One region of the Nocardioides asiaticus genome, then DNA from elsewhere that is predicted to be linked to it. Evidence: predicted binding sites of a transcription regulator. Region 1 holds the regulator's gene; each other region holds the start of a gene.
What was found. The regulator LexA, encoded in region 1, represses DNA repair genes until DNA is damaged. The targets are predictions, from matches to a motif close to TCGAACANNTGTTCGA.

Region 1 (7,474 bases):
GGCCCAGACCGCCGTGCCCTCCATGAGCCAGACGTCCTCGCCGGCGTCGTACCCGAACTGGATGGCGTGGAAGAACTCGTGGGCCGCGGTCACCTTGAGGTTCTCGACCGGGGTGTGCCGGGTGCCGTACTGGCTCCGGGCGTAGTCGTTGTCCAGGACGCAGTACGCCTTCGCGATCGTCGAGCCCTTCGGCGCACCCGCCGGGCTGCCGTCGGGGGAGCAGTACCCGTAGTAGCCCTGGTCGTAGACATCGCGCAGGTAGATGTCGATGTAGTTCTTCTTCCCGCCGGCGTACCCGTCACCGACCGGGCGGCGGTAGCCGGCCTTCTTGTACGTCGTGTAGACGTGCTCCATCACGCCACGGACCGTCTTGACCCAGCTCCAGCTCGACTTGTCGTCGCCGCTGGAGACGTAGTGGATGCAGACCGGCACCTTGGTGCTGCACAGGCGCTTGCCGGCGGTCGGCCGGGCGAGCATCCGGGCGGCCTCGGTCTGGTCGCTCGAGGCCATCTCGTCGCGGTGGACGAAGAGGTTGGTGAGGGCCATGGTGGCGTCCCGGCCGGAGGCGAGCGTCTTCTTCGCCTTGTCCGGCGACTTCTGGGTGAGGACGTTGCGGGCGTGCTCGAGCGCCCGCCTGGCCGCCACGGTCGAGACCGTCCGGCCGTTCCGCGACGCGCCGTGGGTGCCGTCCGGCGCGCTCGGGATCAGCGCCTGGGCGGGCAGCGCCGAGACCGCGGTGCCGGTCGCGAGGAGCAGGGTGAGGAGGGACAGCAGGACGGGGAAGCGATTGAAACGCATCGAGTACCAGACGGTCGGCAACAGGTCCGGCCGACCCTGGACGCCTACCGCGAGGGCTCGCCGGCTCGGCGTCCCGAGAGGTCCTCGTCCGCAGGTGCGGCCTCCAGCAGTGTAGGACGCTGCCCGAAGGCGGAGACGCCCACGACACCCGCGATGATCACGATCCACCCCACGATCACGTCGAGCGTCCAGTGGTTGCCGGTGCCGATGACGGCCAGCGCGGTGAGCAGCGCACCGAGGCAGGCGAGGATCCTGATCACCCAGCTGCGCACGTTGCGCCACACCACGATCGCCACCCACAGCGACCAGCCGCAGTGCAGCGAGGGGAACGCCGCGAGCTCGTTCGTGAGGTCGCCGAGCCCCTTGGGTGCCGACGCGTCGGCACCCCACCAGCCCCGGTCGGTGTGGAGCAGCAGCACGTCGTCGTACAGGTGCGGGAAGAAGCGCGGCGGCGCGGTCGGGAGCATGAGGTAGAGCGCCAGGGCGAGGACCGTGCCGACCAGGAGGGCCCGCCGCGCGGGGAGGTAGCGCTCGCGCCCGCGCGCGTAGAGCCAGATCAGCACCGTGAGGGTGAGGATGTAGTGGGCCGTGGAGTACCAGTAGCAGCTGAGCAGCCCGATGACCTCGTGGTGGACGAAGAACTGGTTGAGGCTGCGCTCGAAGTCGAGGTCGACGACCTTCTCGATCTGCAGCAGCTGTCGGGCACGGCTCTTCGCCTCGGCGATGTTGTCGCTCGCCAGCAGCCGCGACGAGGTGTAGGCGATGTAGAGCACGGTCACGAAGACCAGCTCCCGCACCCCGGCGCGTACGCCGGCGAGCCGCTCCCATAGGGTGCGGTTCACCCTCTGTTCCATGGTGGCGACGGTCGCCTCGACGATCTCCAGGGGAGGCGTACGAGCGTCAGCCCGCTCGCCGCTGGTCCCCTGGTCCCGCACTGTGCCCCCGCTGAAGTCGCTCGATCCTGCACAGACTAGCCGGTGGGCAGCGGGAGGTTGGGAGCCTTTCGGCCCTGGTGTCGGCGGGTTCAGCGGACGGGCGCGTCGACCCGGTGGACCCGCCCACTGCCGCGGGTGGTCGCCCACGACGTCGACCAGCTGACGCCGGCGTTCTTGTCGGCCCGGTCGCCGATGACGTACCAGTCCATCTGCGCCCGCTGTCTGGTCACGTCGAGGATCGAGTAGCCGTGGTCGTCGAAGTCGAGGTAGCGCACGTGCCGGTTGGCACCCATGATGGCTGTCTCCACGGCCCGGCTCGTCGTGTGCGCCGGGGTGCCGGTGATGTCCTTGAGGTTGCTCGAGGTGACCGAGGTGCCGACGAACTCGACCCCGGCGGTGCCGCCCAGCGGATAGATCGCGGAGTCGTAGGGCAGGTCGCACGCCCACCCCGAGTGGATGTCGCCGGTGATGAAGACGACGTCCTCGATCCTGTGGGTGCGGATGTGGTCGAAGAGCTCGGTCCGGTCGGCGGTGTAGCCGTCCCACTGGTCGACGTTGTAGGCGACCCCGTTGTCGGGGAGCAGGCCGGTGACGTCGTTGACCGGACCGATCACGTCCTTCGGCAGCGCGGCGAACGTGACCGGAGCGATCATGACCGGGTTGCCGACCACCTTCCAGGTCGTGGGCGCGTTCCTGAGGCCGGACTTGAGCCAGCTCAGCTGGTCGGTGCCGGTGATCGTGCGGTCCGGGTCGTCGACGGCGGCCAGCCCGTCGGTCGTCTGGTCGACCTGCTTGGAGCGGTAGGAGCGCAGGTCGAGCATGCTCAGCTCGAGCACCGTGCCGAACCTGAAGCGCCGGTAGATCCGGTCGTTCAGGTGGCTCTGGTCGAGGGCGGCGGTCCCGTCGAGGCGCACCGGCATCCATTCGTCGTACGCCTTGTGGGCGTGGGTCTTGCGCGCCTTCCAGTCGTACTCGCCCGGGCTGTTGTTCTCCGCCCCGTTGCGCCACTGGTCGTTGGCGACCTCGTGGTCGTCCCAGGTGACGATCCACGGGAAGCGGGCGTGGAGATCGGCGAGGTCGGGGTCGCGCTTGTACTGCGCGTGCCGGATCCGGTAGTCGGCCAGGGTGTGGACCTCGTGGGCCGGCTGGTGCTTGCGGATGTCGATGTCGTCGGGCCCGTAGCCGTACTCGCCCGGGCCGTACTCGTAGAAGTAGTCGCCGAGGTGGACGATCGCGTGCAGGTCGGTGCGCTTCGCGAGGTGGCGGTACGCCGAGAACCAGCCGGCCTGCAGGTTGGCGCAGGACACGACGCCGAACCGGATCCGGCCGGGGGTCGCCGTCGGTGCGGGCGCGGTGCGGGTGCGGCCGACCCGGCTGTGCTGGCCGGCGTACGAGAAGCGGTAGTTGTACGCCGTCGCGGGCCTCAGCCCGGTGACGTCGAGCTTGACCGTGTGGTCGCGCCACGGGCCGGTCGTGAACGTGCCGTGCTTCACGACGGTCTTGAAGGTCGGCGAGGTGGAGACCTGCCAGCCGACCTTGACGTGCGGGCCCCTGCCCGAGCCCGGCCTGCTGGCGGCGGTCGGCGTCACCCGGGTCCAGATGACGACGGCGTGGGGGAGCGGGTCGCCAGAGGCGACGCCGTGCTGGAAGTGTCGGAGCGCGGCTGCGGCGTCGGCGTACGGCGCCGGGAGGACGGCCGCCCCGACGCCCGCCAGGCCCGCGCCGAGGCCGCCGGCGAGCAGGCGGCGGCGGTCGAGGGGAGTGTGGGTCACGCTCGGAGAACGACGCAGCCGCCGGCGCGTGACGCGCCGGCGGCTGTTGTTCACCCATCGTTGGTCGAGCCCGGACACGAAGTGGCCGGTGTCGAGACCAAGAGAGTCGTCAGAGGCTCCGCAGGACCGCGGTGACCTTGCCGAGGATGGTGGCGTGCGTGCCGTCGATCGGGTCGTAGGCCGGGTTGTGCGGCAGCAGCCAGACCTTGCCGTCCTTGCGCTGAAGGGTCTTGACCGTCGCCTCGCCGTCGATCATCGCGGCGACGATCTCGCCGTTCTCCGCCGTCGGCTGCTGGCGCACGACCACGAAGTCGCCGTCGCAGATCGCCGCGTCGACCATGGAGTCGCCGGAGACGTGCAGGAGGTAGAGCGTGCCGTCGCCGACGAGCTGCTTCGGCAGCGGGAAGACGTCCTCGACCCGCTCCTCGGCGAGGATCGGGCCGCCGGCGGCGATCCGGCCGACGACCGGGACGAGGGTCGCCTCCGGGTTGGCGTCGCCGATGCCGGTCTCGTCGTAGGCCGTCTCCTCGGCCGCCGAGATCGACTTGCGGGCCGCGAGGACCTCGGGCAGGAACACCTCGAGTGCCCGCGGCCGGTGCGGGTCGCGCTTGATGAAGCCCTTCTGCTCGAGCACCTTCAGCTGGTGGGCGACGCTGCTGGTGCTCGTCAGGCCCACCGCCGAGCCGATCTCGCGCATGCTCGGCGGGTAGCCCCGCTTCTCGATGCAGTCGCGCAGGTGAGCCAGGATGCGCTGCTGGCGCGGGGTCAGCCCGGTGGCGTCGGGCGGGCCGTCGGGAAGCTCGCTCACGGCGGTCGTGGACCGCTTGGCGGAGGTGGACGCCGGGGTCGGCTCCTTGGTCGGCTTGGTCATGTGCCCACGGTAGACCGGGCCGTTGCCGACTTCAAACATCTGTTCGAAGCGTGTCGCGATCTGTGGACAACGGGCGGTTCGAACATTTTTTCGGCCCGGGCCCTTGATCTCGTTCGAACAGGTGATCTACTCTCGATCACGTGTTCGATCGAATGCGTGATCGAACGGACGCGATCCGGCGCTCGTCCCGAACTGTCGGTGGCCGTCTGTAGACATCTCGTCGAGCGCACCAGCCACCCCACTTCCCCAGGAGACCGGCGATGACCACGACCACCCTCGACCAGTTCATGGCCCCGGCCCGGCCCGTGGATCGGGCGCCGCGGCGCGGCTCGAGCGTGCGGCTGACCCGCCGCGGCCGCGTGGTGGTGTTCCTCGTCGCCCTCGGTCTGCTGCTCGCGGCGGGGTTCCTCGGCGCCGGCCTCTCCGGCGCCGCCCAGGAGAAGGGCAACGCTGTCCCGACCCACACCGTCGTCGTCGAGCCCGGCGACACGCTCTGGGATCTCGCCTCCGACGCCGCCGACGGCGGCAGCGTCCGCGACATGGAGCAGCAGATCAAGGACCTCAACGGGCTCGACTCCGGCATGCTCGCCGCCGGCCAGTCGCTGCGCATCCCGAACTGACCACACCGCCGGGCTGCCTCCGTCGCCGCTCGGCCACAGACGGCCGTCAGCTGATTCGACCCCGGCTGGCGGCACCTACAGGGGAAGAGAAAGAGGGGCGGGGCGGGAGGACCAGCGTCCGACCGCCCCGCCCCGGCTTTGCAGACGTCATACGTCCCGCGGCGCGCAGTGTCCCCGTCCGTATGACGTTGTTCCTACGTCATACGGGCGGCCACCGCACCGCGAGCCATGCGTCGTCCACACCAGGGGCTCGCGTCGCTGCCCTCCACAGACCGGGTCGACGCAGGCGCGGGCGGTCGGTGGAGTCTTCGATCGTCGTACGCATGACCAAGCCACTCAGCACGCAGAAGCAGGTCGAGCTCGAGCTCGGGATGCTCAAGGAGCGACAGTCGTACGTCGTGTCGCGGCCCCAGCTCTATGCCGCCGGTGTGACTCGCGGCGAGATTCGGCATCACGTGCGGATGGGTCGCTGGCAGCTCATCGGCGACCAGAGCGTGTGCCTCCACAACGGTCCGATCTCCTGGGAGGGCCATTGCTGGGCGGCTGTGTTCCAGGGCGGGCCGCGGGCCTGCCTCGATGGGGCGGCTGCGCTGATCGCCAGCGGCCTGGAGCGGTACGACGAGGAGCGGATCCGTGTCTCGGTGCCGCGCGGCACACGGATCCGGCGTACGCCGCTCTACGACATCCGGCAGACACGCCGCTGGTCGGCCGACGACGTCGTGGAGATCGGGATACCTCGCACCAGACCCGCCATCGCGGCCGTGCGGGCAGCGCTGTGGGCACGGAGCGATCGGCAGGCGGCGTACGTCGTGAGCATCGCCGTCCAACAGGGACTCACCCGGCCCGAGGACATCGGCCGCGAGCTCCTGCGGGTCCGACGCGACAAGCGCCGCTTGTTCCTCCACGTCGTCGTCGGCGACCTGCTCGGTGGTGCTCGGGCCGCGTGACCGGCGAGGGCGCCGGGTCGCGGGACGTCATACGCGCCGCGCGGGCGCAGGTCCCCATCCGTATGACGCTGCATGCCGCGGAAGAGAGAGAGGGGCGGGCCGCCAGCTGGGCGGCCCGCCCCTCGCGCACGGTGTCTGCTCCCACCGTGCCCGGTCGCCGCACGGGCGGCTGGACAGGCCCACCGCCCACAGGAGTTCGGCATCCTGCGGACGGAGCGTGCGACGACGGATCCGGCTACAGCGCGTGGATGCAGCCCCCACCTGCACCGTGCTGAGGAGACAAGCCTGACGCCCGCGGGTCGGCGCGGCTATACGCGAATGCGCGTACGCCCAACGGCCCAGGTCAGTCGGCCCGGTGCCGGTGCGACCCGCTCGGAGAAGGGGCGTCCGTGGGGCGTCCGGCGCCGTCGGAGCCGGTGGACGAGCGACCGTCGGAGCGGCCGGTCTCGGTGTGGATCCGGCCGAGGTGCAGCCCGCCGGTGCCGGTGTGGTGGCCGGCGTAGTGGGCGTCCTGGCCGCTCGGCGCCTCGCCGGCCCGCGGCCGCGGCGGCGTGGGCGAGGCGGAGGTGATGCCGAGCGCTCGTCCCAGGCGGGCCACGAGCATCAGCCCGGCGAAGAGGCAGGCGACCGCACCGACGGCGCAGATGCCGAGGAACCCCCACGCTCGCGAGTCGCCTCCGCGGGCGTCGGCCCCGAAGTCGATCGCGGCGTACACGAGGTAGCCCCAGGCGATCACCAGCAGCGTGATCCCGAGCGCGAGCAGGAGCACCGAGGGCCGGAACGTCCGCCTCTGGCGCGGACCCCGGCGCGTCCCCGCTCGCTTGCCACCCGAGTTCCCCCTCGCTGCCACGGGCGACATTCTTCCCGATCCCGTCCGGGACCGCGGCAGGACACCACGACCGCGGCGAACGAACGCCTCACCCGCCGAGCCGCGGCTGCACGATCGCGAGCGCCGTCGCCTGCTGTACGGCGAGCAGCCGATCGTGCCTACCGAGCTTCTCGTAGGCGTTCTCGAGGTGCTTCGCGACCGTGCGCGGGCTGATCCCGAGCCGGTGGCCGATGGCGGCAGCGGTGAGCCCCTGCGCGAGCAGTTCCAGGGTCTCCACCTCCCGCGGCGTGAGCGAGCGCTCGGGGACGCGGCGCACGGGCGGCCGGTAGATCCGGTCGTACGCCGTCAGGGCCGGCAGCAGCCAGCAGGCCACCGTGATCTCGTCATCGGTGAAGTCGCGGTGGTCCCGCCCGATGACCCAGCCGCGACCGGTGAGGCCCTGGACGGAGACGATGAGGCTCAGCTGGTGCGCGCCGAGCGCGTCAGTGGCGGCGTCGGCAACCCGGCCGTCCGTCGTACGCCGGTAGCGGCCCACGTCGGAGAGCCGCCGCGGGGTGAGGTCGGGCGGGTCGGCGACGTAGCTCGCGACCACGGGGTGCTCGGGGCCGGCCGCGGCGACCCGGTCGGAGAGCCGCTCGTCGGGGACCATCCGGCCGTCGACGAGGACCGTCGACCCGCCGCCGGCGTAGTCGCTCTCGACCC
Region 2 (7,474 bases), on a different contig from region 1:
TCCCCCATCTCTACTTCTGGAAGTCGGCCAAGTGGGTCACCCGGCTCGAGCTGCTCGCGACGGACCGGCCGGGCTTCTGGGAGCAGAACGGCTACCACGACCGCGGCGACCCCTGGCTCGAGCAGCGCTACCAGGGCGACCCATGACGCTCGGGGAGCCGCTGGGCGACGGCGTCGAGACGCCCGCGCCGGTCGGCGGCTGGAGCGTCGGCCGGCTCGCGGAGGTCGAGCGGCTCGGAGACCGGCTGGTCAGGCTGCGCCTCGACGTCGAGGACCGGGTCGACCACCTGCCCGGTCAGCACTACGTGATCCGGCTGCGCGCCGAGGACGGCTACACCGCCTCGCGCGCCTACTCGATCGCCTCCGACCCCGCCGACCCGCTGCTCGAGATGATGGTCGAGTGCCTCCCCGGCGGGGAGGTCTCCGCGTTCCTCCACGACGAGGCGCGGGTCGGCGACCTCTTCGAGGTCCGCGGGCCGATCGGCGGCTGGTTCGCCTGGCGGGGCGACGTGACTGCGGTGTGCCTGGGCGGCGGCACCGGCGTCGTACCCCTCGTCGCCATGCTCCGCCACGCCCGCCGCCTCGGCCTCGCCGACCGGCTCCGGGTGTGCGCGGTGGGCCGGACCCTCGAGACGCTCCCCTACGCGCGCGAGCTCCTCGACGCCGGTGCGTTCGTCGCCCTGACCCGGGAGAACCTCGACGGCAGGGTCGCGGCGCCGCCCTACCCCGACGAGCTCGGTCCGCTCGCCGACGGCGCGGAGCGCGGCTACGTGTGCGGGTCGGTCGGCTTCACGTCGTACGCCGTCCGGCTGCTGCAGGAGGTCGGCATGCTCACCCGGTCGATCCGGATGGAGCAGTTCGGCGCCACCGGCTGAGCGGGTGACTCGACCGCTCCGACGGGGAACCGGAAGGGCATGACCACCCAGAAGCAGCAGGTCGAGGAGCTGTTGCGGGAGCACGGCACGACGTACGCCCAGGACGCGGGGATCACCCTGCGGGACAAGCCGGCGCCGCTCTACCAGCTGCTCGTCCTCACGACCCTCGCATCCGCCCGGATCTCGGCCGACATCGCCGTCGCCACCGCACGCGAGCTCTTCGCCGCCGGGTGGCGTACGCCGGAGAAGATGGCCGGCGCGACCTGGCAGCAGCGCGTCGACGCGCTCGGTCGGGGCGGCTACCGGAGGTACGACGAGAGCACGTCCACGAAGCTCGAGGAGAGCGCGCGCTGCGTCATGGAGGAGTACGCCGGCGACCTCCGCCGGCTGCCCCACGCCGGCCCGGACGACCTCGACGACCTGCGCAACGCCGTCGCCGGGTTCCCCCGGATCGGTCCGACCGGGGCGGACATCTTCGTGCGCGAGGTGCAGGATCTCTGGCCGGTCGGGCCCGTCTTCGACCAGCGCGCCCTGAAGGCCGCCGGTCGGCTCGACCTCCCGACCGACCCCGACCGTCTCGCCCGGCTCGCCCGCCGCGGCGAGGTGGCACACCTCGCTGCCGCGCTGGTCAAGGCCGCCTGACACTGCTCTACCGTGTCGGCATGCCCGACGATCGCCGTACGCCCGACCGCCGGCCCCTCGCGCCCCTTCGGCTCGGCTTCGTCAGCGGCGCGACGCCGGACAAGTGGGCCCGGAGCTGGCGGGAGCGGAGCCGGACGCCGCTCGAGCTCGTCCCGGTCACCGAGGCCGAACAGGAGCAGCTCCTGCGCGCGGGCGAGATCGACCTGTGCCTCGTGAGGCTCCCGGTCGAGCGCGAGGGGCTGCACCTGATCCCGCTCTACGAGGAGGTCCCGGTCGCGGTCATGGGCAGGGAGCACCTGCTCACCCTCCTCGACGAGGTCACCCTCGAGGAGCTCGACGCGGAGCAGCTCGTCCTGCCCGAGCGGTCCGGCTGGCGGCCCTCCGTCGAGCAGCTGGACTGGCCGCCGATGAGCGAGAAGGAGGCCATCGAGGTGGTCGCCGCCGGCACCGGCGTCGCCATCGTGCCCATGTCGGTCGCCCGGCTCCACCACCGCAAGGACGTCACCTACCGCCCGGTCGTCGGCCTCGAGCCGACCACGGTCGCGCTGGCCTGGCTCGTCGAGCGCGACGACGAGCAGACCCAGGCGTTCGTCGGTGTCGTCCGGGGGCGTACGCCGAACTCCTCGCGCCGCTGAGCCGGGCCGCCCGACCTGTGCGCTCACCCGCGGTCTGCCGCTTCCCCTAGGCCTGCTCCGCCCGGCCCCGCCGCGGGACCCTAGGGTGGTCGCCATGGTCCTCCTCGCCCCCGGCAGCGCCGCCGAGCTGGCCGAGCGCGCCCGCGCCGGCCTCCGCGACACCTTCGGGTCCGAGGCCGCCGTCGTCGGCCGCGCCCCCGGCCGGGTCAACCTGATCGGGGAGCACACCGACTACAACGGGGGTCTCGTCCTCCCCGTCGCGCTCCCCCACGCCACCTACGCCGCGGCCGCGCCGCGGTCCGACGGCGTCGTACGCCTCGCCAGTGCGCAGGAGCCCGACCCGTTCACCGGCATCGTGGATCACCTCGGTCCCGGAGAGGCCCGCGGCTGGTCGGCGTACGCCGGCGGGGTGCTGTGGGCGCTGCGCGAGGCGGGCCACGACCTCCCCGGCCTCGACCTGTACGTCGACAGCTCGGTGCCCCTCGGTGCCGGGCTGTCGAGCTCGGCCGCGATCGAGTGCGCCGTCGCGATGGCGGCCGTCGGCATCCTCGGGCTCGACCTCGACGACCCGCTGCGCGCCGGTCTCGTCGCGGCCTGCATCCGCGCCGAGACCGAGGTCGCCGACGCCCCGACCGGCGGCATGGACCAGACCGTCGCGATCCACGGGCAGGCCGGCACCGCCCTCCTCATCGACTTCGGCGTCGGCACCCACGAGCCGGTCGCGCTCGCGCTCCGCGACCGCACCATCCTCGTCACCGACACCCGGGTCAAGCACGCCCTGACCGACGGCGGCTACGGCGCGCGGCGGGCCGACTGCGAGAAGGCGGCCGCCGCGCTCGGCGTACGCACCCTCCGTGACGCCACCCTCGAGGCCGTCGAGGCGCTCACCGACGACGTCGTACGCCGCCGCGCCCGGCACATCGTCACCGAGATCGCCCGGGTGCGACCGGCCGTGGACGCCCTCGGCGCCGCCGACTGGCCGGCGCTCGGCGAGCTCTTCGCCGCCTCGCACGCCTCGATGCGCGACGACTTCGAGATCTCCACCCCCGAGCTGGACCTGGCGGTCTCGACCGCGGTCGCCTCCGGCGCCGACGCCGCCCGGATGACCGGCGGGGGCTTCGGCGGGTCGATCGTGGCCGTCCTCCCGACGGCGGCCGTCGACGACGTCGTACGCGCCATCGACCATGCCTTCTCCGCCGCCGGCTACCGCTCCCCTGGCCACCTGCTCGTCGAGCCGTCCGCCGGCGCCTCGCTCGTCGGCTGATCCGGCGACAGTCGGCGGCCGCCGGCTAGCCGGTGGCACGACGGGCGTGCACACGGCAGGGTGGGGGTACGGGACAAGCGTCTGCTACGAAGGGAGCGACGACGATGCCGAAACTGCCCCTCGATCCGGACCGGCTGCGCCAGCTGCCGGGAGCCGCGATCCGGGCCCTGCGCCGTCCGCGGCGCACCGCCGCCCAGGTGGTGAGGGGATCCTTCACCCTGGTCGGGAGCGTGGTCGGGCGTGCGCTCGACCGCAGGCCGACCACCGAGCCGGTGCCCGGCATGGCCAGGCCGCCCGAGGAGGCCGTGCCTCCTCCCACCGAGGCCGCCGCGGCGGCTCCGGAGGCTCCGGAGGCTCCGGCGCCGACGGCGCCCGACGAGGCGCCCGCCGCGGCCCCCACGGAGTCCGCCGCCGGGACCGAGCCTGCCGACGCGGACGGACCGACCGAGGACGTCCCCGAGGAGCACCTGACCGGGCCGACCCCGCACATCCCGCCGGGAATCGCGCGCGAGGTGGAGCGGGACTACGAGGACGACATCCCGGGCATCACGCCGCGGGGCTCGTAGGCGAATGCCGAACAAGAAGCCATCTCCGTGGCGGCTGTGACGTGGGTGGCGGGCGGAACGCCGCCAAGGCCGTCGAGCGGCGAGTTCGAGTCAGCACTCTGGGTGCGACAACGGGGTCGTTCCGCCCGCCTCAGGTCATCCTGAGCGGTCTGTTGACCGACTGCAAGGGGTGATGTCTTCCCGGCTGCCTCACATCCAGCAGCTCACGCTGTCGATCCGACTCGCCCTGCTGCACACAGGACTTCAGGACGGTCCCATCAACGCACCACGCTGCGCCGGACTTGTTCAGCGGTGTCCGAGACCGGTCCATGGTCTTAGAAGGCGGGACGGTTGGTGTGGAAGACGGGGTGGCGCAGCTAGTCGAACTGACGTACGATAATCGCAGGTCTTGGTTGTAGCCGGTCCGCCCGTGATGACTCCGGGTCGGAGGGCCGGAGCTCGCCGGACCAGATGATCCGGGGGTATGTGTCCAGGCCTGGGCCCTCGCTCGTCGCCACCGCCATGACGGTGCGTCCGTGCGAGAGGAGGTCTGCGGGATGCATCAGTTCACCACCGTGATCGACTCGCTCGAGACCGCGCTGAAGGACGCGGCGGGACTGGACCCCGCCTTCCTCTCGCCCGACGACGCCGGCGAGACGCTGCTGGCGCTGCGACGGATCCAGGGCCGGATCACCGAGCTCGTCCTGCGGGTGATGAGCGCCGGACAGCCGCTCGCCGACGAGTCGGCCGCTCGCGACGTCGCCGGCTGGCTGGTCGCCCGGGAGGTGGCCGACGCGCGACCCGCCCATCGCGAGCTGCGGCTCGCGCAGGCGCTGGCCCGTTGGGAGGCGACCAGGGCGGCGCTCGCCGCCGGCGACATCGGCCTCGAGCACGCCTCGGTCATCGTCCAGGTCCTCGACGACCTCGCCGCCGACCCATCGGGCAGCCCCGGCGCCGAGGTCCTCGCCCGCGCCGAGGCCCACCTTCTCCAGCTCGCCACCGAGCACAGGCCGAGCGATCTGCGCCGCCTCGCGGTCCACCTGCTCGAGGTCGCCGCCCCGGAGGTCGCCGACGACGCCGACGCCCGCGCCCTTGCCCGGGCCGAGGAGCGCGCACGACGGAAGGTCTCGATGTCGATCACGCCGATCGGCGACGGCCTGACGAAGATCTACGCCGTCGTGCCGACCGCCGTCGGCGAGCGGCTGCGCACGATGGTCGAGGCCTACGCCCAGCCGCGGATCGCCGCTCTCGAGGCCGTCGGGCAGACCCGATCCCGCCACCGGATCCTGGCCGACGCCTTCGGCCAGCTCCTCGAGACGATCGACCCCGCCCGGCTCCCCGCCCATGGCGGCGACGCGACCACGGTCGTCGTCACCGTCGGGCTCGATCGGCTCCGCACCGACCTGACCGGCGCCGGACTCGGTGTCGCCGACCTGGGCGGTGAGAAGATCACCGCCGCCGAGGCCCGCCGGCTCGCGTGCACCGCCAAGATCCTCCCGGCCGTGCTCGACGGGCGCTCCGAGCCGCTCGACCTCGGCCGGGCCAAGCGTCTCTTCACACCGGCACAGCGCAAGGCGCTGCGGCTTCGGGACCGCCGGTGCCGGGCCGAGGGCTGCACCGTCCCGGCGGCCTGGACCGACGCCCACCACCTCGATCCGTGGAGCCGCGGCGGCACGACGGATCTCGACAACGGTGTCCTCTTCTGCCATCACCATCATCGCTGCGCGCACGACCCGGCCTACGACCTCACCCGGCTCGCCAACGGCGACTACCGCTTCCACCGACGCAGATAGGCCGTCAGGCAGGCGGGCAGCGCGCCGTACGGGATGGCACCATCAGCCCCGTGGCCGCCACAGGAAGCGATCCGTCATGACGGCGAGCCACGCAGATCGGTTTACCCACACGCCTAGCCGAGTTTGGCGACCAGCCACTCGCCGAGCGCCTGCGCGCTGTGGTCGATGAGTTCCGGCCAGTCCATCGAGGCCTCGTCGGCCTTGTCGGAGACGTGCTTGACCAGTCGCACGGGTACGCCGGCCTGACGGCACGCCCAGGCGACGGCGTACCCCTCCATGTCGACCAGGTCCGCCACCTCGGCGAGGTGCGCCCGCACGACCGGATCGGTGACGAACACGTCCCCGGTCGCGAGGCGTACGTCGCCGTCACCGAGCTCGAGCCACTCCTGCGGGTCGTAGCCGAAGGCACGCAGCGCGTCCGCCGACAGGTCGTGGTTGAGCACCCGCGAGACGACGTGGAGCCCCTCGAGATGGTCGTGGAGCGCGCCGCACGACCCGATGTTGACCACCTCCGTGATCGCCGGGTCCCCGGCCAGCTCGCGGGCGACCGCACTGGCCGCCGGCACCTTCCCTACTCCGGTGATGATCACGCGCAGGCCGTCGGGCACGTGCTGCGCCTCCTCGGGGGTCGCGGAGACGACGAGCACCTTCTGGTTCGCGGGCACGGCCGGAGCCTACCGACGGCCTACCTGAGCTCGGCGCTGGTGAGCCCGAGAATCCGCCGCGCCACGATGAGCTGCTGGATCTGCTGGGTGCCCTCGAAGATGTCGAGGATCTTCGAGTCGCGCGCCCACTTCTCGAGGAGCTCGCCCTCGGCGTACCCCACCGACGAGCACAGCTCGACGCACGACAGTGTGATGTCGGAGCCGACCCGGCCGGCCTTCGCCTTCGCCATCGACGCCTCGAGGGAGTTCGGCTTGCGGTTGTCGGCCATCCAGGCGGCCTGGAGCATGAGCAAGTACGCCGCCTCCCAGTCGGCCTCGAGCTGGAGGAACTTCGCCGCGGCGGCGGACTGCACGGTCGAGGGCCGGTCGTAGTCGACCTCGACGCCGGCGTCCTTGAGGAGCTCCCGGGTGTAGTCCAGCGAGGCGCGCGCGCAGCCGACCGCCATCGACGCCACCAGCGGACGGGTGTTGTCGAAGGTGGCCATCGCGCCCGCGAAGCCCTGCTTGACGTCGATCTCCGGGGAGCCGAGGAGGTTCTCCGCCGGCACCCGGCAGTCGGTGAACGTGATCGTCGCGGTGTCGGAGGCCTTGATGCCGAGCTTGTGCTCGAGCCGCTCGACCTTCATCCCGGACGTGCCCTTCGGGACCACGAAGGACTTGATCGCGGCCCGGCCCAGCGACCGGTCGAGGGTCGCCCAGACGACGACCGCGTCGGAGCGCTCGCCCGAGGTGACGAAGATCTTCTCGCCGTTCAGCACGTAGTGGTCCCCGTCGAGCGTCGCCGTGGTCTTGATGTTGGCGGAGTCCGACCCGGTGCCGGGCTCGGTGATCGCCATCGACGCCCACACGCCCTTGAACCGCTCGAGCTGCTCGTCGTCGGCCACGCTCGCGATCGCCGAGTTGCCGAGGCCCTGGCGCGGCATGGAGAGCAGCAGGCCGACGTCGCCCCAGCACATCTCGGCGACCGTCATGACCGAGGCCATGTTGGAGCCGTTCCTGGACGCGGCGTCGCCCGAGTCGTCACCCGCGGATCGCCGTACGCCGGCCGCGCCCGCC
Region 3 (7,474 bases), 930 kb from region 1:
TGCTGGAGCGTGTCGAGCGGCGTGCGGGCGATGTCGCCGACGGTGACGAACCCGAGCCGGTGGAGCCGGGCCCGCGCCTTCGGCCCGACGCCGTAGAGCTCGCCGACGTCGAGCGGGTGGAGGAAGCCCGGCAGACCGTCCGGGGGCACGACGACCACGCCGTCCGGTTTGGCATGGCGGCTCGCCACCTTGGCCACGCTCGGGCTGCCGGCCACGCCGACGGAACAGGTGATCCGCTGCTCGTCGTGGATCTGGGCGCGGATCCGGTCGGCGATCTTCCGGGGGCTGCCGAGCAGCCGTCCGGCCCCGCTGACGTCGAGGAACGCCTCGTCGACGCTCACCACCTGCACGAGCGGGGTCACGCGGCGGAAGATGTCGCGGACCGCCGTCGACACCTCAGAGACCGCGCCCGGCTCGAGCCGCACCGAGACCAGCTGCGGGCAGAGCCGGCGGGCCTGAGCGCCCGACATCGCGGAGCGGACGCCGTAGGCCCGCGCAGCGTAGTTGGCGCAGGTGACCACGCCCCGCGGCCCGCCGCCGACGACCACCGGCACGTCCCACAGCTCGGGGCGGTCCCGGATGGCCACCGACGCGAAGAAGGCGTCCATGTCCACGTGCAGGATCGGCGTGTCGACGGTCGACATCGTCACCCCCGGCCGGCGTCAGCGGCGGGCGGTGAAGTGCAGCTGTGTGGCGAGCGGGAGGTAGTCGGCACGGCCGGCGACCGCCTGCTCGAGCTCGACCAGGTCGGTCGTCGCTCCCGGCTCGAGATCGAGCAGCGAGCCGGGGACGAGGTCGGTGAACACCCGGACCCCGTGGACCGCCGTGATGGTGAACCCGGCGGCGGCCAGCGCCGCGGCCGCCTCGTCCTGGGAGAACCGGCGTCCGGAGCGCCCCACGGACGTGGTCTGGTCCAGGAGCGCCTTGGCCTGGGCGAAATGGCCCGCCATGGCCCGCGCGAGAACGGCGGCGGAGCGCTGCGCCACCAGCAGGCTGAGGTGGCCGCCGGGTCGCAGCGCGTCGTGGATGGCGCCGAGAGCGGCGGCCGGGTCGGGGACCACCTCGAGGACGCCGTGGCAGAGCACGACGTCGGCGCTGCCGACGCCGACGACGTCGAGAAGGCCGGAGAGGTCGCCTTGGCGGGCGTCGACCTCGACGCCCACCTCGCGTGCTCGTCGGGCGAGCGCCGCGAGCGCGTCCGGGCTCGGGTCGACGACGCAGACCCGGTGGCCCGCCTCGGCGACCCGCACCGCCGAGACGCCGGTGCCGCCGCCGATGTCGACGACATCCAGCGGCTCGCCTTCGAGGATGGGGCGCAGGGCGTCCCAGACGACGGCCGTGCGGGCATTGGCCCGCCGCTCGCCCGGCCGCCCGCTCGCTGACATGGCCCTAACCCTAGGGGGAGCCCGGCATCAGCCCACACGGCGGATCGGCTCCCGGGACAGGGACGGGTGTGGGACCAGGCCGAGGGCGTGCTCGACCACGGCGAGGAACCTGTCGGCGTCGCGGATCAGGTCGTCGGCCTCGCGCTCGGTGACCGCCCGGGACGACCCGGCCTCCGCGGCCGCACGCTTCGACGCCCCGGCCGAGAAGAAGGTGGCCCACTCGGCGAGCTCGGGGGCCACGTCGGTGAGGAGGACCCAGGCGTTCTTCTGCCGTCGCCGCCGCCCTGGCTCGACCGGCGTGGCCCGTGCGGCGATGAGGGCAGCGGCGGCCCGCAGGGCGGCGACGTGGGCACAGGCGTAGCGGCTCGGCACGTCGGTGGCGGCGATCGCATCGGCGAGTGACTCCGCGGCCCGCAGCAGGTAGGAGTGGGTGGTTGCGGGAAGGGTGTGCTGGACGTGCGGGGTGCCGCGCACGCGGCGGTCGTCGTACGGCGTCATGGGCGTCCTCCAGGCTGCTTGCGCTCCACACCCGGGTCGAGGTCGTCTCCGCCCGGCGGTTCGAACACACTTTCGAACGAGCAGAAAGTTACACCCGCCCACCGACAGCCACAAGGGCCGCCAAAGGGGTGGGCGCCGCTAGGGGGCGACGCTCAACGCGGTCAGAGGCCGACGTGCTCGCGCAGTCGCTCGACCTCGGCGCCGGCGCGGGGGTGGATGTAGCGCGTCGTCGCCGGCATCCACATGAAGACGACGGCGGCCGCGCCGATCGCGATCTCGATGACGGTGAGCACGACGAAGAGGAACGGCGGGCCGGTCATGATGCCGCCGATGCTCGCGACAGCAGTGAAGGCGAGCAGCAGGGTGAGGACCACCCGGGCCCACTCGAACCCGTTGCGCAGGTAGACCATGATCACCGCCACGAGCGAGGCGATGACGCCGCACAGCGTGAGCGCCGGGGCGACGAAGTGGGGAGGCTTGATGTCGTACTCCCCCGGGTGCTTGATCGCCTCGAGGCCCTTGGTCTCGAGGATCCGCCTGGCGCTCGGGTTGCCCTCGGCCCACACCCGCAGCAGATCGTCGTGGCGGATGACGATCAGCGCGACCACGACAGCGCCGAAGGCGATGAGGGCGAGCAGCGCGCGCAGCGCCCATGTCAGCGAGGCGGGACGGGCCTCGTCCGCCGTGACGACCTCGTGCTCCTGCGCCATGCGCCCTCCTGTCTGCTGTGCACCCGCCGAGCAGCGGGAAACCTGCTACGGACCGGCCGGCGCCGGCCGCTATGGTCGCCGCATGCCCACCGAGCACCCCTCGATCGCAGCGTTCCGATCCGCGCACGAGGAGCGTGGAGGCTCCGGTCAGATCGTCATTCTGCCCGACTCGGTCCACACCGCCGCACTCGCGGCCGAGGCACTCGGCTGCGAGGTCGGCGCGATCGCCAACAGCCTGCTGTTCGACGCCGGAGGTACGCCGGTCCTGATCCTCACCTCGGGCGCGCACCGGGTCGACACCGCCAAGGCCGCGGCGACCATCGGCGTCGAGCGCCTGAAGCGGGCCGGTCCGGAGTTCGTCCACCAGCACACCGGCCAGCGGATCGGCGGCGTCTCCCCGATCGGTCATCCCGCGCCGGTGCCGACGTACGTCGACTCCTGGCTGCGCCGCCACCCGGTCGTGTGGGCGGCGGCCGGCCATCCGGCAGCGGTCTTCTCGACGACGTACGACGAGCTGCTGGCGCTCACGGACGGGTCGGAGATCGACGTGGAGTGACCGCGGGCGCAGGATGAGCCCATGGACGCTCTCGCGCTGACCTTCTCGAGCGGGTGGGCCAGCGGCATCAACGCCTACCTGGTGGTCCTGGTCCTCGGCATCGCCGACCGCGTGGCGGACCTCCAGCAGGTCCCCGACGCGCTCGGCTCGTGGCCGGTCCTGATCGCCGCAGCGGTGCTGTACGTCTGGGAGTTCGTCGCCGACAAGATCCCCTACGTCGACTCCGCGTGGGACTCGGTCTCGACGGTCATCAGGCCGACCATCGGCGCGGTCATCGGCGTCCTCCTCGCCGGCGAGGCGACGTCGCTCGACGACGCCGTCGGCGGCGTCGTCGGCGGCGGGTCCGCGCTCGCGTCCCACCTGGTGAAGGCCGGCAACCGGCTGGCGCTCAACGCCTCCCCCGAGCCGGTCACCAACGTCACCGCCAGCGGCGTCGAGGACCTCGGCGTGCTCGGCGTCGTGTGGCTGGCGACCGAGCATCCGGTCGCGGCCGCGATCATCGCGGCCGTCCTGCTCGTCCTGGGGCTCGTCGTCCTGGTCCTCCTCTTCCGTCTGGTGCGGAAGGGCTGGCGCAGGTGGAAGGGCAAGGACAGGCCGCTGCCCGCGCCCGGCTAGGGTGCCGCGCGTGGCGCGCGTGGTGGTGGTCGGCGGAGGGTACGGCGGTCTCGCGGCGGCCGTCCGGCTCGCCAAGCTGGGACACGGCGTGACGCTCGTCGAGTCGGCGCCCGAGGTGGGCGGCGCGCTCCGGCCGGTCGTCGACGAGGGCTTCTCGTGGGACTCCTCCGCCCACGCCACGCTGCTGCCGGCCGTGGTGCGCGACCTGTTCCGCAAGTCCGGGCGCCCGCTCGAGCGGGAGGTCGACCTCGAGCCTCTCGACGTGATCCGGGAGCACCGCTTCGCCGACGGCTCGTCGGTGCGGCTGCCGGGCGGGTCGCGCGCGGCGCAGGTCGCCGCCTTCGACGCGCTCGGGGACGGGCTCGGGCGGCAGTGGGCCGACCACGTCGCGGCGTACGCCGACGACTGGGAGGCGCTGCGCAAGCACTACTTCGAGACGCCGTGGAACCCCGCCGCGCTCCCCCGCGCGCTGACCGACCGGTTCGACTCGCGCGAGATGCTCGCCCGCCGGCTCAAGCGGTCCTTCCGCGACGAGCGGCTCCGGCTGGTCGCCGGCCACCCGTTCACCGCCGCCGGCCACGAGCTGCGCGACGTACCGGCCTGGGCGGGGCTCACCGCCTATCTCGAGCAGCGGTTCGGCGTCTGGCGCGTCGCCGGCGGCACCGGCGAGCTGGCCGCCGCGCTCGCCCGGCGGCTCGCGACCCGGAGGGTCGAGACGCTCACCTCCACCACCGCGATCGACCTGGTGGTCCGCGAGGGGGCGGCCGTGGCCGTGTCCACCACCGCCGGAGACCTCGACGCCGACGTCGTGGTCTGCGCCGTCGACCCGCGCCGGATGCCGGCCCTCGCGGCCTACGTCGCGCGCACCGTGCCCGCGATCCCCCCGCCGACCGTCCACCTCGGCCTCGCCGACCTGCCCGACGAGCTCACCGGCCTCCCCGCCGAGCTGGTCCTCCACGGCGAGCCGACGCTCGTCGTACGCACCCTCGGGCGGGCGCCCGCCGGCGACCCGGCCGGCGCCGCGTGGACCGTCCACGCCTACGGCAAGCTGCTCGAGGACGTCACCGTCGCGCTCGCCCGGCACGGCCTCGACGTACGCGACCACGTCGTCGCCCGGGTCGACCTCGGCGCCGCCGAGCTGGTCGCCCGATGGGGCGGGTCGCCGCTCGGCGTGCGCTGGGCCGGCCGGCGTACGGTCCGCCGCAGGCTCGGCCCACGCACCCCGCTGCCCAACGTGTACGCCGCCGGGGCGCACGCCACCCCGGGCGCCGGGCTGCCGTTCGTGGGGCTCGGCGCCGCGCTCGTCGCGCAGGTGGTCGGACCGGCGTAGTGCCGTACCGAGGTCAGACCGTCATGTTCAGCGCGGCGAAGATCTCCAGCGTCGCCTTGGAGCGGTTGAGCGTGTAGAAGTGCAGCCCCGGGGCGCCGCCGGCGAGGAGCTGCTCGCACAGCTCGGCGGCCATGGCGATGCCCTCGGCGCGGAGCGCGGCGGGGTCGTCGGCGTACTTCTCGACGCGGGCGACGACCTCCGCCGGGATCTCCCGCCCGGAGAGCTCGGCCATGCGGGTGATCTGTCGGAGGTTCAGGATCGGCATGATGCCCGGCAGGATCGGGATGTCGACGCCGATCCGGGCTGCGCGCTCGACGAGCGCGGCGTAGTCGGAGGCGCGGAAGACCATGTCGGTGATCGCGAACTCGGCGCCGGCCTGCTGCTTGGCCAGCAGCACCTCGGCGTCCTGCTCCAGCGACGCGGCGGCCGGGTGGCCGTCGGGGAACGCGGCGACGCCGATGCTGAAGTCGCCGCGCTTGGCGGCGAGCTCGACGAGCTCCACGGCGTAGGTGAACCCGCCCTCGGTCGGCGTCCACTCCGAGTGCGGACCGTCCTTCGGGTCACCGCGGAGAGCGAGGACGTTGACGACCCCGGCGACGGCGAAGGCGTCGAGCGTCGCCTCGAGCTCGTCGCGGGTGTGCCCGACGCAGGTGAGGTGGCCCATCGGGACCAGCGAGGTCTCGCGGGCGATCCGGCCGGTGATGCCGACCGTGTTGTCGCGCGTGGAGCCGCCGGCGCCGTACGTCACGGAGACGAAGGTGGGCCGGTACGGCTCCAGGGCGCGGATCGCGTCCCAGAGCTGCGCCTCGCCGGCCTCGTCCTTGGGCGGGAAGAACTCGAACGAGAACGAGTGCTCGCCCTCCCGGATGAGGTCGCCGATGCGGCGCACGGTCGGCTGGGTCATACGCGTCAGTGTAGGGAGCGGGGCGGCCGGATCAGCGAATCGTCCACGATCTACCCTCATCGGGTGACCGAGGGGTGGGACGGGGCCGACTTCCGCCGGCGCGTCCAGGCGGCGCTCGACGGGTTCCTCGACGAGCAGGCCGGCCTCCTCGCCCCGCTCGGTCCCGACGCCGAGCGGCTCCTGGCCCAGGGGCGGGTCTCGGTCGCCGGCGGGAAGCGGTTCCGGGCGGCGTTCTGCCACTGGGGCCACCGCGCCGTCGAGCCCGCGCCCGACGACGAGGAGGCGCTCGTGCGCGCCTGCGCGGCGCTCGAGCTGCTGCACGCCTCGGCGCTGGTCCACGACGACCTGATGGACGACTCCGACACCCGTCGCGGCCGGCCGGCCACCCACCGCGCCCTCGAGGCCGAGCACCGGGCCGCCGGGTGGTCCGGCCCGCCCGGGTCGTACGGCGCCGCCGGGGCGATCCTCCTGGGCGACCTGCTGCAGGCCTGGGCAGACGAGCTGCTGCGCGGGGCCGGGTTCGCCGTCGCGCCGACCGCGGCGGCGCTGTCGTTGTTCGACCGGACACGCACCGAGGTGATCGCCGGCCAGTTCCTCGACATCTCCGTGCAGGCCCGCGGGAGCGCTGACGTCGACGCCGCGATGACGGTGCTGCGCTACAAGTCGGCGAAGTACTCCGTCGAGCGGCCGCTCCACATCGGCGCCGCGCTCGCGGGCGCCTCGGAGGAGCAGCTCGCCGCGCTCTCGGCGTACGGGCTGCCGCTCGGGGAGGCGTTCCAGCTGCGCGACGACCTGCTCGGGGTCTTCGGCGACCCCGACGCGACGGGCAAGCCCGCCGGCGACGACCTGGTCGAGGGCAAGCGCACCGTGCTGGTCGCGCTCGCGCTCGACGCCGCGAAGCCCGCCGACGCCGCCCGGCTCGACGCCGGGCTCGGCACCAGCCTCGACCAGACCGAGGTGGCCGAGCTGCGCCGGGTCATCCGCGACTCCGGCGCCGAGGCCCAGGTCGAGGAGGCGATCTCAGCCCTCGCCGCGCGCTCGCTCTCGGCGCTCGACCGGGCCGTCGGCGACGGCCTGCTCGACGCGTACGCCGCCGGGGTGCTCCGCAGCCTGGCGGCTGCCGCGACGGAGCGGGCCCGTTGACGCCGCGGCTCAGTCCAGTCAGTCCAGCCAGGGCAGGCCGAGGTCGGGCCCGTCGCCGCGCAGCAGCACGCCGAACGCCGGCCGCTCGGGATCGGCCGCCCGCTCGCGCAGCAGCCCCAGCAGGCGCGCGGTGAACGGCTCGTCGGCGTACGCCAGCACGCCCCAGTGGTCCCACAGCAGCAGCGTCGGCCCGACGTCGCGCAGGCAGTCCCAGAGCGCGTCGAGGTTGCGGCCGTAGTGCTCGGGGAACTCGAGCACCTCGCCCAGCGCGGCCAGGGCCTCCTCGCGGCTCTCGACGACCCCGTCGAGGTGGGCGCAGCCCCAGCCGGCGAC
Region 4 (7,474 bases), on a different contig from region 1:
TCACGTCGTACGCCGGTCGGTCGGTCACGCTGCACTGGCGGGCCGAGACCTCGGGGACCGTCAGCGTGCAGCCCGCCGCGGGCATCCTGAGGCTCGGCGCCGGCGCGACCGCACAGCTACCGCTGACCGTCGTCGGCGGCGCGACCACAGGGAGCGACGTGGTCCGCATCAACCTGTCGCTAGGGGACACCAGCGCGCTGGCCACGCAGTTCGCGGTCGTCGTGCAGAAGCCGGGCGACCTGTCGCCGTTCTACAACAACACCGGGATCAGCGACGACGGCGCGGTCGGCGAGGGCAACCTCGACGGCGGGGGCTACAGCTACTCCGCCCAGGCCCTGGCTGCGGCCGGGATCGTGCCCGGCGGCGCGGTTCACGCCGACGGCTTCGACTACACCTGGCCCGACGTCCCCTCCGGCCGGCCGGACAACGTCCAGACCGCCGGGCAGACCGTCGTCCCCGACACGCCGGCCGGCTCGGCGTACCTCGGCTTCCTCGGCACGGGCTCGAACTCGGGCACCGTGGGCTCCGAGGGCGACCTGACGATCACCTACACCGACGGCACGACCTCCACCGAGCCGCTCGGCCTGAGCGGGTACGCCCTCGGCTTCGGCGGGACCCCGCAGTTCGGCAACGTCGTCGTCGTCACGCTCCCCTACCGCAACAAGAGCGACGGGACTCGCAGCAACGACAAGATGTACGTCTTCTCGCAGCGGGTGCCGATCGACCCGTCGAAGACGGTCGCCAGCGTCACCCTCCCCAGCAGCGTCAGCCGCGGCCAGCTCCACGTCTTCGACATCGCCGCGCAGTAGCCGCTCGGCGGCGGGCGGCCGGGCGCGAGCTCGGCCGCCCTCCCCAAGCCCGCTCAGCAGCCGAGCAGGCGCTCGGCGAAGTAGCTGCTGATGCCGGCGAGCGGGATCCGCTCCTGCTTCATGCTGTCGCGCTCGCGCACGGTGACGGCGTCGTCCTCGAGCGTGTCGAAGTCGACGGTCACGCAGTACGGCGTACCGATCTCGTCCTGGCGGCGGTAGCGCCGGCCGATCGCCCCGGCGTCGTCGAAGTCGACGTTCCAGTTCTGGCGCAGCTCCGTGGCCAGGTCGCGCGCCTTCGGCGAGAGGTCGGCGTTGCGGCTGAGCGGGAGCACGGCCACCTTGACCGGCGCGATCCGCTTGTCGAGCCGCAGCACGACCCTCTTGTCGACGCCGCCCTTGGTGTTGGGCGCCTCGTCCTCGGTGTAGGCGTCCACGAGGAAGGTCATCAGGCTGCGCGAGAGGCCGGCCGCCGGCTCGATGACGTACGGCACGTAGCGCTCGTTGTTGGCCTGGTCGAAGAAGCTCAGGTCGGCGCCGCTGTGCTTCGCGTGGGTGGAGAGGTCGAAGTCGGTGCGGTTGGCGATGCCCTCGAGCTCGCCCCACTCGGAGCCCGCGAAGTTGAAGCGGTACTCGATGTCGACGGTGCGCGTCGAGTAGTGGCTCAGCTTGTCCTTCGGGTGCTCGAACTGGCGCAGGTTGTCGGGGTTGATCCCGAGGTCGACGTACCAGCGGGTGCGCTCGTCGATCCAGTACTGGTGCCACTCGGCGTCCTCGCCGGGCTTGACGAAGAACTCCATCTCCATCTGCTCGAACTCGCGCGTCCGGAAGATGAAGTTGCCGGGGGTGATCTCGTTGCGGAAGGACTTGCCGTACTGGGCGATGCCGAACGGCGGCTTCATCCGCTGGCTGGTGACCACGTTGGCGAAGTTGATGAAGATGCCCTGCGCGGTCTCGGGGCGCAGGTAGGCGAGGCCGGACTCGTCCTCGATGACGCCCAGGTAGGTCTTGAGCATCATGTTGAACTGACGCGGCTCGGTCCAGGCGCCGCGGGTGCCGCAGTTGGGGCAGGCGACCGACTCGTTGAGATCGACGGAGTCCGGATCGATCTCTTCGCCGCCGCGCGACTTCTTCTCCGCGTAGTCCTCCTGGAGGTGGTCGGCGCGGAAGCGGCGGTGGCAGGACTGACACTCGACGAGCGGGTCGTTGAAGGTCGCCACGTGGCCGGACGCCTCCCAGACCTGTCGCGGCAGGATGATGCTGGAGTCGAGGCCGACGACGTCGTCGCGGCTGGTCACCATCGCACGCCACCACTGGCGCTTGATGTTCTCCTTCAGCTCGACGCCGAGCGGGCCGTAGTCCCAGGCGCTCCGGCTGCCTCCGTAGATCTCGCCGCTCGGGTAAACGAAACCTCGCCGCTTGGCGAGGGAGACGACGAGGTCGACGGTGGATGCGGGCGGCTTTGCCACGGGTTTCGCTCTCTCTTCTTCGGGTGCTCCGGTGGGTCCGGATGTCCGTGCAAGCCTATCGAGCGGGTCGACAGGTTTACGCATCCGTACGACGCCCCGGGCTCTTGCGTGGACGAGACTGCCCGCCCGGGCAGGACTGTCGGTGGTCGCGGCTAGCTTTGGGAACACCAGATCGAAACCGGTCTCGTGGTCGAGGAGGTGTGTCATGGCCGAGCTGACGCCGGTGCCGGCGGTGCTCGCCTCGGTGCGGCACGCCCGCCGCGAGATCGCCCGCGCCAGCCACCTCACCGGACCGTTCCCGCGCCCCGACGAGGTCGAGGCGACACTGCGGGAGCTGGCCGCCCTCGAGGCCCAGACCACCGCACTGCGGCTGCGGGTCATGGCGTCGGCCGGGCCGGTCGCCGAGCAGACCGGCGCCCGCGACATCGGGGCCTGGTGGGCCGACGCCCTGCGCGCCGACCACCGCGCCGCTCGCGCCGACCTCAAGCTCGCCCGCGCGCTGGACCGGTACGAGGTGCTGGCCGCCGCGCTGGCCGACGGCACCGTCTCGGTCGACCAGGCCCGCGTGACCACCCGAGCCCTCCAGGCGCTGCCCGACGACCTCACCCCCGGAGAGGTCGCGAAGGCCGAGCAGCTGATGGTCGACGAAGCAGCACGGCTCGACCCGGCCCGGCTCCGCAGGGTCGGGGCCCACCTGCTCGAGGTCCTCGACCCCCAACGCGCCGAGGAGGTCCTCGGCAAGAGACTCCTCGCCGAGGAAGAGAGAGCCCACCGGCGGACCTCCCTGACCATCACCGACCCCGGCGACGGGACGATGTTCCTGCGAGCCCGGCTGCCCAGGGCCACCGGGGTCCGGTTGAAGACCTACCTCGACGCCTTCACCCTCATCGTCACCATCGACGTCAACCAACTGAACAAGGAGCTCGGCACCGCCTCACTGGCAGAAGGAGGAGAGATCCCCGCCGCCGAGGCCCGCCGGCTCGCCTGCCAGGCCGGGATCATCCCCGCCGTCCTCGACACCCACAGCGAGGTGTTGGACCTCGGCCGCAAGACCCGGCTGTTCACCCCCGCCCAACGCAAAGCCCTCCGGATCAGATACCCGACCTGCGCGGTCGAGGGCTGCGAGGTCCCCGCCCCCTGGACCGACGCCCACCACCTCCACCCCTGGGCAGACGGCGGCCTCTCCGACATGAACAACGCCGTCCTCTTCTGCCGCCACCACCACCGACTCGCCCACAAACCCAACTACGCCCTCACAAGACACCCCGACGGCAGCATCAGATTCCACCGACGGACCTAGGCCGTCCGAGGCGCATCAGTGCGGGAGCCCCACAGCAGATGGGCGACGCACGGGCCGGGCTCGAGCACGAACGAGAACCCGCGGCCGCCCGTGACGTTCTCCCGGGCCAGGTCGCGCGCCAGATCGAACGCCGCGGCGGCGTCGTCGAAGCGGAAGGCGAGATGGCCCGCGCGAGCCGGCTGCGGGTGCTCGACGATCTCGAAGAGCGGCGTCTCGTCGAGGCCAGCGCCGCTGATGCCGAAGCGCTCGGCAGGCAGCACGTGGCCGTGCAGCTGCGGCACGTCCTGCCAGCGGCCGCCGTTGAAGACGAGGACGGCGGGCACTCCGGCGGCGAGCGCCTGCTCGCGGCCCAGACGCCATGCCTCGTCGAGCCACGGCCGGTCTGCGGCGGTCACGGTGCGTACACCCCGGATCGCCCTCCGCGGCACGACCAGCAGGTGCGGCGAGTCCACCGGCCGCGGGTGTGGGAAGACGACCACGCGGGGGGTCTTCACGACGAACCGCACCGGCAGCAGCCACACGGCCCGGGCGAAGACGAAGCGCACCGTCGCCCCGGCGAGGCGGGTGTGCGAGACGCGGAACAGCACCGATCCGACGGTCATCGCCGCATCCTCGCAGCCCGGCCACCGCGCGCACGGCGGGCGCGCCGTCAGGTGCGGGCGGCGTGCTGCTCCACCTGCGCGAGGACCGGGTCGCGGAGCCCGACGCAGTCGCTGGTCCAGAACGCATCGCAGTAGACGAGGGCGCCGGTCATCCACGGCTCGTACGCCGGCAGCAGCGCAACCTGGAACGCGGGCACCGGGATCCGGGTGGACGGTGCGGTGAACCCGAGCGGAACCGCTGCCGAGAAGCCGCGGGTGCCGTAGTAGTCCCACGCTCCTTCCAGGAAGACCGCGGGTGCGCCCCGGCGCTCGGCGTCTGCGAGGGCGGCGGCGAGGAGGGCGGTGCCGATGCCGGATCGCTGCCGGTCGGGCCGGATGGAGAGCGGGCTGAGGACGAGTACGCCGACGAGCGCCTCGCGCGCGTCGACCCAGCAGCGCGAGAGCTGCACGTGGCCGATCACGTCGCCGCGGTCGACCGCCACGAGGGACACCCGGGTCGCGCCCGACGCATCGAGCGCACGGACCATCCGGACCACCCGGCCGTCGGCCGGTTCCTCGAACGCGGCCCCCACGACGGCCTCGATCTCCGGCTGGTCCGCAGGGATGGCGGCACGGATCTCCACGGCCTCGAACCTAGACATCGGACACAGCGCTGTCGCGCGAGTTTCGCGACTCCGCACCGCTCCCGGCCACCTCAGTTGACAATCGTTCTCAACTCGTCTGAGAATGATTCTCATGCTCAAGGCCCTGACCCTTCCCGCTGTCATCGCCGCCTCGGCGCTCATCGCCAGCGGATGCGCCGCGTTCTCCGACGACGACTCGGCCAGCGACGGCGAGCTCCGCGTCGTGGCCGGGCTCTACCCGCTCCAGTGGGTGACGCAGCAGGTCGCCGGCGACGAGGTGGAGGTCGAGGACCTCACCCAGCCGGGGCAGGAGCCGCACGACCTCGAGCTCTCGCCGAAGGAGACCGCCGACGTGGCGAGCGCCGACCTCGTCGTCTACGAGAAGGGGCTGCAGGCCGCCATCGACAACGCGGTCGACCAGACCTCGACCGGCACGGCGCTCGACGTGAGCAAGGTCGCCCGGCTCGAGCCGGTGGGGCACAACGGGCACGACGACGTCGACCACCGCGCCGGCGAGACCACCGACGAGGAGGCCCAGGAGGCACAGGAGTCGATGGGCGACCTCGACCCGCACTTCTGGCAGGACCCGCTCCGGATGGCCGACGTCGCCGACGCCGTGGCCGACCAGCTCTCCGATGTGGACCCCGACCACGCCTCGACGTACGCCGCCAACGCGAAGAAGGTGGTCGCCGAGCTGAAGGCGCTCGACGGGGAGTACTCCACCGGGCTCGCGCACTGCCAGCGCGACACGATCGTCGTCAGCCACAACGCGTTCGGCTACCTCGGCCGCTACGGCCTCTACGTCGAGCCGATCGCGGGGCTCTCCCCCGACGCCGAGCCGACCCCGGCCGATCTGGCCCGCCTGCACGAGCTCATCAAGAAGGACGGCATCACCACGGTCTTCGGCGAGCGGCTGGTGTCCCCGAAGCTCGCCGATACGCTGGCCAGCGACATGCACGTGACGGCGGCGATCCTCGACCCGATCGAGGGACTCACCTCCGAGACGTCCGACGACGACTACCTCTCCCTGATGCACGCCAACCTCGCGGCGCTGAAGAAGGCGAACTCGTGCCAGTGACGACGACAGACCAGACGCCCCTCGAGCTCACCGGCGGCGAGGTCGAGATCGGCGGCGTCCCGATCCTGCGCGACATCGATCTCACGGTCCGCACCGGCGACTTCGTCGCGCTCATGGGCGCCAACGGCTCCGGCAAGACGACGCTCGTCCGCGCGCTCACCGGGCTGCGGCCGCTGTCGGCCGGCGCGCTGCGGCTGTTCGGCACGCCGTACGAGCAGTTCAGGGACTGGCGGCGCGTGGGCTACGTGCCGCAGCGGGCGGGGGCAGCCTCCGGCGTACCGGCGTCCGTACGGGAGGTCGTCGCGTCCGGACGCCTGACCCGCCGGAGGCTGTTCCGTCCGCTGTCGCGGGCCGACCGGGCGATCGTCGACGACGCCCTCGAGGTCGTCGGCCTCAGCGCCAAGGCCAAGGAGGCGGTCTCGACGCTCAGCGGCGGCCAGCAGCAGCGGACGTTGATCGCGCGGGCGCTCGCCGGGGAGCCCGACCTGTTCTTCCTCGACGAGCCCACGGCCGGCGTCGACCTGCCCAACCAGCAGGCCCTCGCCGAGGCGCTCGGCCGGCTCAAGGAGCGCGGCGCGACGATCGTCCTCGTCGCCCACGAGCTCGGCGCGCTCGGCCCGCTCGTCGACCGTTCCGTCGTCCTGCGAAACGGCCGGAAGGTGTACGACGGCGCCTGCCTGACCGACACCGACGTGCACGCATCGGACTTCGGGTGGCTGGCGAGCCACCACCACGACCCCCAGGACCACGGCACCGACCACCCGCACGACACCCACACGCCTCAGGTCAGCACGCCCCTGGACGCAGTGATCGAGGAGCCTCGATGAGCGAGCTCGACCTCTTCCAGTACGGCTTCATGCAGCGCGCCCTGATCGCCGCCGTGTTCACCGGCCTTGCGGCGCCGGCGGTCGGGATCTACCTCGTCCAGCGGCGTCTCTCGCTGATGGGCGACGGGATCGGGCACGTCGCCGTCACCGGCGTCGCGCTCGGGCTCCTCACCGGCACCTCGCCCACCTGGACCGCCGTGATCGTCTGCGTGCTCGGTGCCGTCGTGATCGAGCTGATCCGCGAGCGCGGACGCGCCGGCGGTGACGTCGCGCTCGCTCTGCTGTTCTACGGCGGGCTGGCCGGCGGCGTACTCCTCTCCGGGCTGGGCGGGAAGTCCGCCTCGACGCTGCAGGAGTACCTCTTCGGGTCGATCACGACCATCGGCGTCGACGACGTGATCGTGACGATGGCGCTCGCCGCCACGGTCCTCGTGGTCGGCGTCGGGTTGGCGCCCCAGCTGTTCGCGGTGGCGCAGGACCAGGAGTACGCCCAGGTGGCGGGCCTGCATGTCCGGCTCTACAACATGGCCGTCGCCGCGCTCGCGGCGGTGAGCGTGACGGTGGCCATGCACACGGTCGGGCTGCTGCTCGTGTCGGCGCTCATGGTCATCCCGGTCGCGACGGCCCAGCAGCTGACGTCGTCGTTCCGCACCACCCTCGCGGCCGCGATGGTGATCGGGACCGTCGCCTCGCTCGGCGGGCTGGTGATCTCGTCCTTCGCCTCCTACCACGCCACCGTGGCGCCCGGCCCGACGATCGTGCTGCTGGC

Region 2: the regulator LexA is predicted to act here: its motif matches at 4,342-4,357, upstream of ABLE53_RS12905 (HNH endonuclease signature motif containing protein).
Region 3: the regulator LexA is predicted to act here: its motif matches at 1,944-1,959, upstream of ABLE53_RS01130 (SAV_6107 family HEPN domain-containing protein).
Region 4: the regulator LexA is predicted to act here: its motif matches at 2,436-2,451, upstream of ABLE53_RS21900 (HNH endonuclease signature motif containing protein).

What each region holds. Positions count from the first base shown of each region.
Region 1 covers NZ_JBDZDM010000001.1:1,165,690-1,173,163, reverse strand. Annotated here, with positions in the region: gene ABLE53_RS05695 (MXAN_6640 family putative metalloprotease) at 1-798, opposite strand, end outside; gene ABLE53_RS05690 (phosphatase PAP2 family protein) at 843-1,652, opposite strand; gene ABLE53_RS05685 (alkaline phosphatase D family protein) at 1,823-3,505, opposite strand; gene lexA (transcriptional repressor LexA) at 3,615-4,376, opposite strand; gene ABLE53_RS05675 (LysM peptidoglycan-binding domain-containing protein) at 4,637-4,996, shown strand; gene ABLE53_RS05670 (hypothetical protein) at 5,320-5,943, shown strand; gene ABLE53_RS05665 (hypothetical protein) at 6,287-6,793, opposite strand; gene ABLE53_RS05660 (helix-turn-helix transcriptional regulator) at 6,861-7,474, opposite strand, start outside.
Region 2 covers NZ_JBDZDM010000003.1:486,540-494,013, reverse strand. Annotated here, with positions in the region: gene ABLE53_RS12935 (sulfite oxidase-like oxidoreductase) at 1-146, shown strand, start outside; gene ABLE53_RS12930 (FAD-binding oxidoreductase) at 143-874, shown strand; gene ABLE53_RS12925 (endonuclease) at 914-1,516, shown strand; gene ABLE53_RS12920 (LysR family substrate-binding domain-containing protein) at 1,537-2,151, shown strand; gene galK (galactokinase) at 2,246-3,415, shown strand; gene ABLE53_RS12910 (hypothetical protein) at 3,520-3,981, shown strand; gene ABLE53_RS12905 (HNH endonuclease signature motif containing protein) at 4,518-5,753, shown strand; gene ABLE53_RS12900 (nucleosidase) at 5,867-6,418, opposite strand; gene ABLE53_RS12895 (acyl-CoA dehydrogenase family protein) at 6,439-7,474, opposite strand, start outside.
Region 3 covers NZ_JBDZDM010000001.1:238,940-246,413, forward strand. Annotated here, with positions in the region: gene dinB (DNA polymerase IV) at 1-644, opposite strand, end outside; gene ABLE53_RS01125 (class I SAM-dependent methyltransferase) at 663-1,385, opposite strand; gene ABLE53_RS01130 (SAV_6107 family HEPN domain-containing protein) at 1,413-1,883, opposite strand; gene ABLE53_RS01135 (hypothetical protein) at 2,045-2,593, opposite strand; gene ABLE53_RS01140 (YbaK/EbsC family protein) at 2,676-3,149, shown strand; gene ABLE53_RS01145 (DUF4126 domain-containing protein) at 3,171-3,764, shown strand; gene ABLE53_RS01150 (phytoene desaturase family protein) at 3,775-5,094, shown strand; gene metF (methylenetetrahydrofolate reductase [NAD(P)H]) at 5,108-5,998, opposite strand; gene ABLE53_RS01160 (polyprenyl synthetase family protein) at 6,062-7,141, shown strand; gene ABLE53_RS01165 (barstar family protein) at 7,160-7,474, opposite strand, start outside.
Region 4 covers NZ_JBDZDM010000007.1:28,111-35,584, forward strand. Annotated here, with positions in the region: gene ABLE53_RS21890 (SGNH/GDSL hydrolase family protein) at 1-809, shown strand, start outside; gene ABLE53_RS21895 (glycine--tRNA ligase) at 863-2,275, opposite strand; gene ABLE53_RS21900 (HNH endonuclease signature motif containing protein) at 2,481-3,575, shown strand; gene ABLE53_RS21905 (HIT domain-containing protein) at 3,572-4,177, opposite strand; gene ABLE53_RS21910 (GNAT family N-acetyltransferase) at 4,225-4,800, opposite strand; gene ABLE53_RS21915 (metal ABC transporter substrate-binding protein) at 4,913-5,878, shown strand; gene ABLE53_RS21920 (metal ABC transporter ATP-binding protein) at 5,875-6,705, shown strand; gene ABLE53_RS21925 (metal ABC transporter permease) at 6,702-7,474, shown strand, end outside.